2 regions of the Mesorhizobium sp. M1227 genome follow, and region 2 is predicted to be linked to the other one. Evidence: riboswitches for the same ligand, from Rfam matches in the RefSeq annotation. Region 2 holds a riboswitch; the other holds the start of a gene.
The links. Region 2 has a riboswitch for cobalamin ahead of NKH28_RS06685 (CbtB domain-containing protein). Riboswitches for the same ligand answer to the same signal wherever they lie in the genome.

Region 1: another riboswitch for cobalamin. It lies ahead of metE (5-methyltetrahydropteroyltriglutamate--homocysteine S-methyltransferase); the one in region 2 lies ahead of NKH28_RS06685 (CbtB domain-containing protein).

The regions. Positions count from the first base shown of each region.
Region 1 is NZ_JAMYLZ010000030.1:5,883-9,254, reverse strand. Features, by position in the region: gene metE (5-methyltetrahydropteroyltriglutamate--homocysteine S-methyltransferase) at 1-2,172, opposite strand, end outside; cobalamin riboswitch at 2,267-2,467, opposite strand; gene NKH28_RS26055 (hypothetical protein) at 2,861-3,247, shown strand.
Region 2 is NZ_JAMYLZ010000003.1:234,261-237,632, reverse strand. Features, by position in the region: gene cobU (bifunctional adenosylcobinamide kinase/adenosylcobinamide-phosphate guanylyltransferase) at 1-475, opposite strand, end outside; gene NKH28_RS06690 (CbtA family protein) at 468-1,250, opposite strand; gene NKH28_RS06685 (CbtB domain-containing protein) at 1,266-1,445, opposite strand; cobalamin riboswitch at 1,482-1,679, opposite strand; gene NKH28_RS06680 (SRPBCC family protein) at 1,820-2,191, shown strand; gene NKH28_RS06675 (heparan-alpha-glucosaminide N-acetyltransferase) at 2,410-3,372, shown strand, end outside.

The DNA.
Region 1 (3,372 bases), on a different contig from region 2:
CCGTGGTGAGTGAATGTCGTAGACTCCGGGCCCGATTTCATTCGGATATTTGGAGCTCGTGAAGGCGTCCAGCAGTTCCATTTTCGAGCGCGACGTCTCAATCGAAATGACATCCGCATCCATTTCAGCGATCGCGTCGATGATCTCGTTGAACTCCGAATAGCACATGTGGGTATGGATTTGAGTCGCGTCCTTTACACCCGTTGAAGCGATCCGGAAGCATTCGACAGCCCAGTCGAGATAGTCGTTCCAATCAGACTGGCGCAGTGGCAATCCTTCGCGAAACGCGGCCTCATCGATCTGGATCATCCTTGCGCCGGACCATTCGAGATCCGTCACTTCGTCGCGGATGGCGAGCGCGATCTGGCGGCATGCTTCGGAGCGGGGTACGTCCTCGCGAACAAATGACCAGTTGAGAATGGTCACTGGGCCTGTGAGCATTCCCTTCACAGGGTTTTCCGTAAGCGACTGGGCGAACTGCCACCAGCGCAGCGTCATCGGATTGGGCCTCGATACGTCGCCGAAGATGATGGGGGGGCGCACGTAACGCGACCCATAGCTCTGCACCCAGGCATGCTGGGTGAAGGCGAAGCCGGACAGCTGCTCGCCGAAATGCTGTACCATGTCGTTTCGTTCGAACTCACCGTGCACCAGCACGTCCAGCCCGATCTCTTCCTGCCAGCAAATTGCAGCCTCGATCTCCTTCTTCAGGAAGGTCTCGTAGTCGACATAGCTCAGCTGGCCCTTCGCATGAGCGGCCCGCGCCCTGCGTACCTGCGGCGTCTGCGGGAAGGACCCGATAGTCGTCGTGGGGAACGGCGGCAGCCCGAGCGTGCCGGCCTGGACTCTGGAGCGCTCGGCAAAAGCGCTCTCTCGTCGCTTCATGCTGTCGTCAATGCTGGCGATCCGCCCCTCAACAAGCGGGTCATGGATCTTCGTGGATGTCAGGCGAGTGGCGGCAGCCTCGGCAGACGCTTTCAACGCGCCTGCCACCGCATCCCTGCCTTGGGACAGGGCCCGGGCAAGCATCACCAACTCGTCGGTCTTCTGGGCCGCGAAGGCGAGCCACGACCTGATGTCCGCGTCGAGCTCCGTCTCCATGCGGAGGTCGATCGGCACATGCAGCATCGAGCAAGAAGGCGCGATCTCGACGCGGTCCAAGGGCCAGCCGGCGACGATCGGTTTGATGCGGTCGAGAATGGCGGGCGCGTTCGCACGCCAGACGTTGCGGCCATCGATCAAGCCAAGCGAGAGCACCAGATCCTTCGGTGCGAGCCGACCCACCGTTTCCAGCTGCTCGGGAGCGCGCACGAGATCAATATGCAGCCCGGCCAGGGGCAGAGAAACCGCGGTTTCGAGATTGTCTCCCAGCGGCCCGAAATAGGTAGCCAGCATGATTTTCAACTCGGGCACGGCTTTTGACAGCTGGCCATAGGCGAATTCGAACGCAGCTCGTTCGTTCGGGTTCAGATCGAGGACAAGCGCTGGCTCATCGATCTGCACCCAATCGGCGCCCGACAGCTTCAAGCTCCGCAGGAGTTGCTCGTAGACGGGCAGAAGCCGTGGTAGGAGCGCGATGGGATCGAAGCCTTCGGCAGGCGATTTAGCCAGCTTGAGGAAGGTGACCGGTCCAAGGATGACTGGGCGTGTGTGAATGCCGAGGGCTTTAGCCTCGAGGAAGTAATCAACCGGCTTCGTCGACGAAAGAGCGAACGTCTGATCATCGTCTAGTTCCGGCACAATGTAGTGATAGTTGGTGTCAAACCACTTGGTCATTTCCATCGCGGTTACGCCAGGCCGATGAGCCGCATGCTGGTGACCACCGTGCCCACAATCCTCCGTCTGACCTTGGTTGCCGCGCGCCATAGCGAAGTAGATGTCGAGTGGGACCTCGCCGCCATTCCAGACGTAACGGGACGGAAGGGCGCCGACCATGGCTGCGGTGTCGAGCACATGGTCGTAAAGCGAGAAGTCGTTCGACGGGATTTTCGACACGCCGCGATCGCGTTGCTCCTCCCAGCTAGCGGCACGGAGCGCCTTCGCCGTCGTGAGAAGGTCGGCAGCGGACGATTTTCCGGACCAGTAGCTTTCAAGCGCGAATTTCAGTTCTCGCCGACGACCGAAGCGGGGCACGCCGAGCGTTGCTACAGGAATTTGCTGAGAGACAGTCATGCATACCCCGATGGTTGGGGCGTCGGTGACAAGGAAGGCGCTAGCAGGCCGGCACGAACGCCAGGCTGCAGCGGCCATCGAGACACCCCGCCCGTGGACGTAATTCGCCGTGGCAGGTCTCCTGGCTCGCGGGGTCATAGCCTCTACCCGTCTTCCCAAGGCTATTCGCCTCAGTGACATGAGTGGGGTTGGCTCGCCGCTAACAGTTGCGGGGGCAGCGCCGGCATCGCACCGGCTTCCCTCTTAGCTCCGCTGCGGCAGCGCCGTACGGAGAACCACGACACAGGAGACAATTACCGCAGTTCGCTTCTTTGTCAACGTCGCATAAAGAAATGTTTATGTCGTTATGTTAAATTTCGGTTGCCATGTTGCCAAAGGTCGCCTTGAAAGCGAAACTATGGAAGCCTTGAGCGGCCGGTAAATCAAAGCAATAACGCACAGCGGTCCAGGAGGATAGGAGTTCGTCGGCTGCCGGCGGCAAACTACCGGCAAGCGCCGTGGTGCTGCTTCCCGCATCATGCGAACGCCACCTCGGCGTCGAACTTCGGCTCCGAGCTTCCGACCGCTATTCGGCTCAATGGCGAGGCTGTTGCCCATGTGGAAGCTGTTGGCCGTGATGCCCTCGGTGATATGACACAACGATTTCGGGGGGAGCACACCGAGGCCAGGCGCAGCGGCGTGTTGCGAAGTGATCGAGGCCAATGTCTCGAACTGCTTGTTCGCAGCCCACCGGCTCAAGGTAACCCGGCTCAAACCACCGGGCCAGCTCAAGTCCTGTCCAAATGAGGCCGAGCGGCAAATCGTCGTGCACGCGCACGGTTTGGCGTTCGATCTTGTGATGCGTCTTGGGCGGACAATCGCCACGGTGCAGCGCGCAGAAGCGGTCCCCAATTGGGAAGCCGAGGGCGGTGAGGGCAAGCCAGCGCCACAGGCGGAAGGGGACTTGGACCTGTTTGCCCTGCTGGACCACAAGTTCGCGACACAGGGCCTCAAGGAGAAGACCAAGAGTGTTTATGCGCGGGACCTCGCCAAATTCATCAAAAGCAGCGGGCAGTCAAAGTTCGGCGCCGATTGACATGGAGATAGCCATCGCGGCGGACCGCAAGCCGGAATACAACCGGGTGCAGGCGGCCAAGCTCGTCCACAAGATGGCGTCGGGCACACACCGGCGATGGGAGAGCGGACCGTGGAGTGCAGGAA
Region 2 (3,372 bases):
CGGCAACAGAAGCGACGTCCTGGTTCAGCCGGCCGGCGGCGTCGCGAAACCGTCTTGCCAGCGCATTGTCCGGCACGATGCCCTGGCCGACCTCGTTGGACACCACGAACCACGGCCCACGCGGCCGCGACAGCACATCGGCCAGCCTCCGGCATTCGGCCTCGACATCATGGTCGGCCAGCATATGGTTGGTCAGCCACAGCGTCAGGCAATCGATCAGCACCGGCTGGCCGTCAGGCAGCGCTCCGATCGCGCCGGCAAGGTCGAGCGGCGCATCGATGGTCGTCCAGCCGGCGCCGCGGCGCGAGCGGTGCAGCGCGATGCGCTGGCGCATCTCGTCGTCATAGGCTTGCGCCGTGGCGATATAGCTCCAAGGCGGCGGGCCGACCGTCACCAGGCTCTCGGCATGCGCGCTCGTGCCGGCCCGCCCACCGCCGATGACCAGGGTCAGTGCCCCGGCAGCGCGGTCAGGCAAAGCTGTCGCGCAGGCTGGTCGCCGTGCCCGTGAAGCGTCCGCGCACCACGCCGACGACCGCGCCGAGCACCAGCCAGAACACCAGATTGGTCAGCGTCACCGCCACCACGAACTGGTGGTGCAGGCCTTCCGGGATCGCGGTCTCGAAGCTATCGGGCTGCGGCGCGCCGACAATATGCGGCGCCATGATCAACGCTACGGCAAGGATCGCCAGCGGCAACGATCTGCGGAAGGCGATAAGGCCGAGCCCGGCGGCGGTCGCCACCACTGTTGCCCACCACCAGATCTGGCGTTGGACAAGGTCGGCCGCCGGCATCGCCGGCAATTCCGGCGGCAGGCCGAGGCCCGGCGCCAGCGTGAACACGGCAAAGCCGGCAAGCCCCCAGAACACGCCCTGGCGCCAGTTGCCGATGCCGCCGGCGAATTCCGAAACCGCAACCAGGACCAGCGCAAAGCCGATGCCGGTGACGATATTGGCAACGACGCTGAAGCCGAAGCGTTCGAAACCGTCGGCCGGCGCCCAGCCTTCGTCTTCCGCCGGAGCCATTGCTTCAGCCGGTGCCGGCGCGGCGCTGCTCATAGCCGTCGTGCCCGCGGCGCTTTCGGCCGGTGCCGCAGGTGCCGCGGTATGGTCATGGCCGCCGCCGGCCTGTTCGTAGACTTCCGCCTTCAGGATGAGCGGCACCGTGGCATAGGCTTGCATGCAGGCGAGAGCCACGCCGGCCACAAGCCCTGCGATCGCCGCGATGAACACGACGTTGCGAAACAGTGTCATGATGTCAGCCCCTTGTTAGTGGCAGGGAAAGCCCATCGAATGGCGATAGTCGTGCGCGGCATTGTGGACCGCATCGATATGCGAGAAGCCGACAAAGCCCATGACGAAAATGCCGAGGAATGCAGCAAGCGCCAGCTGCATGAGACGCGACTGCGAGGAGGCGGAAGCGCCGAGCGAAACGGAAGCGGTATTCATGTCTTGTCCTTTCGCCCTCCACCCGAGGGCATAGAAGTCAGTTTCCTGTCGCCGGCAGGTCTCCTGGCTCGCGGATCAGCGCCCTTCCCCACCTTCCCGAAGGCGAACCTTCAGTGGCATATGGAGAGGACTACCGCACACAGTTGCGGGGGCAGCCACGGCATTGGGCAAACAATTTCGCCCGCACCGCATTCCCTCTTGGTTCCAAACGGAACCGACGACATCAGCGACTATAGGCAGAATCGCCGCGCCCGGCAAACCAAATTCCGCCGGATCGTGTGGCGAATGCGCCGCCTCGCCAAGTTCGCAGACCGGCGCCGCGATTGACAATTTTCGCAGCCGGGTGTCGGCTGGCGGATGGGGAGGAAGCCGGCATGCAACCCAGCCCGAACAAGCGATCCAACGGCCTGACGCGGCCCGAGCCGACGCTGCCGTCAAACAGCCTATTGGGACATCGCAGCCTATCAGCGCGATCTCGAGGCGATCTGGTATCGCAACTGGCTGCTCGTCTGCCGCGACGCGAAGCGCTCGCCGATCCGGCCGCCGATATCGACAACATCGTCGCGTTCGGTACCCAGGTGCTGGAGGAGGATGCTGATATCTGCGAGGTCAACCAGATGGGCCTGCGCTCGATGCGCCATAAGACCGGCGTGCTGATGCCCGAGGGATACGACTTGCACCGCTTCCACAACTGGCTCCGCGAGCGCCATGCGGCGCTCGCACATCAAAGCGATTTGGGCAGATAGCGCCAGGTGACGAAGCCGCAGGCCGCCGCCAGCAGGCCGAGTGTCGCGAAAACCGCGCCCAGGCCGAAGAACGCCAGCACGCCGGCCAAAGGCTTTCCGGCTGTGGCCTAAAGCAGCCCTGATGCCGACCGGCGCCAACACGACGCAAGGCCCAGCTTCTTTTGACGGTGGCAACCGTGATAGTCGTCTTGCCGGGGCTGAACCAAGACAGCGAGACCATGAGCATCGACACGCCGACCGCAGCCGTTCAGGATCAACCGAAGTCGAAGCGCATCGCCGTTATCGACATTGCACGCGGCATCGCTTTGCTTGCCATGGCGAGCTATCATTTCACCTGGGACCTCGAATTCTTCGGCTACACCGATCCCGGCCTCACCGCCTTCGGCTGGTGGAAAATCTACGCGCGCTGCATCGCCTCGAGCTTCCTGTTCCTGGTCGGCATCAGCCTCTATCTCGCCCATGGCAAAAAAATCCGCTGGACCGGCTTCTGGAAGCGCTTCGCCATGGTTGCCGGGGCAGCGCTCGCAATATCGCTGGTCACCCGCATCGCCACGCCCGACGGCTTCATCTTCTTCGGCATATTGCATGAGATCGCGCTCGCCAGCCTGCTCGGCCTGGCGTTCCTGCGCCTGCCGGCGCTGCTGACGCTGCTTGTCGCCGTATTCGTCGTCGCTGCGCCTTTCTACCTGCGATCCGAAACGTTCGATCATCCGGCTTTGTGGTGGGTCGGCCTGTCGGCGACCAACCCGCGCTCCAACGACTACGTTCCACTGCTGCCCTGGTTCGGCGCCGTACTTGCCGGCATCGCGGTTGCCAAGCTCGCCGCCACCTCCGGCGCGCTGACGCGGCTGTCGGCATTGGCGCCCGGCCGCTGGGCAAATCCGCTGGTCTTCATCGGCCGGCACAGCCTTGCTTTCTATCTGATCCATCAGCCGGTGCTGATCGGCTCGGTCTGGCTGTTTTCGCAATTCATGCCGGCGCAGGCCGAAACCAGGGAGGTGAGATTTCTGAAATCCTGCCAGATATCCTGCGAGCAGGCACGCGACACCGAGTTCTGCTCCAGCTATTGTGCCTGCATGCTGGACACTCTCCAGGGCGAAGCCTCGCTTGACCGGCTCAACAGCGACGACCAGTCCCCGGAGTGGAAGGCGCATATTGGCGAGCTCGCCGGCACCTGCACC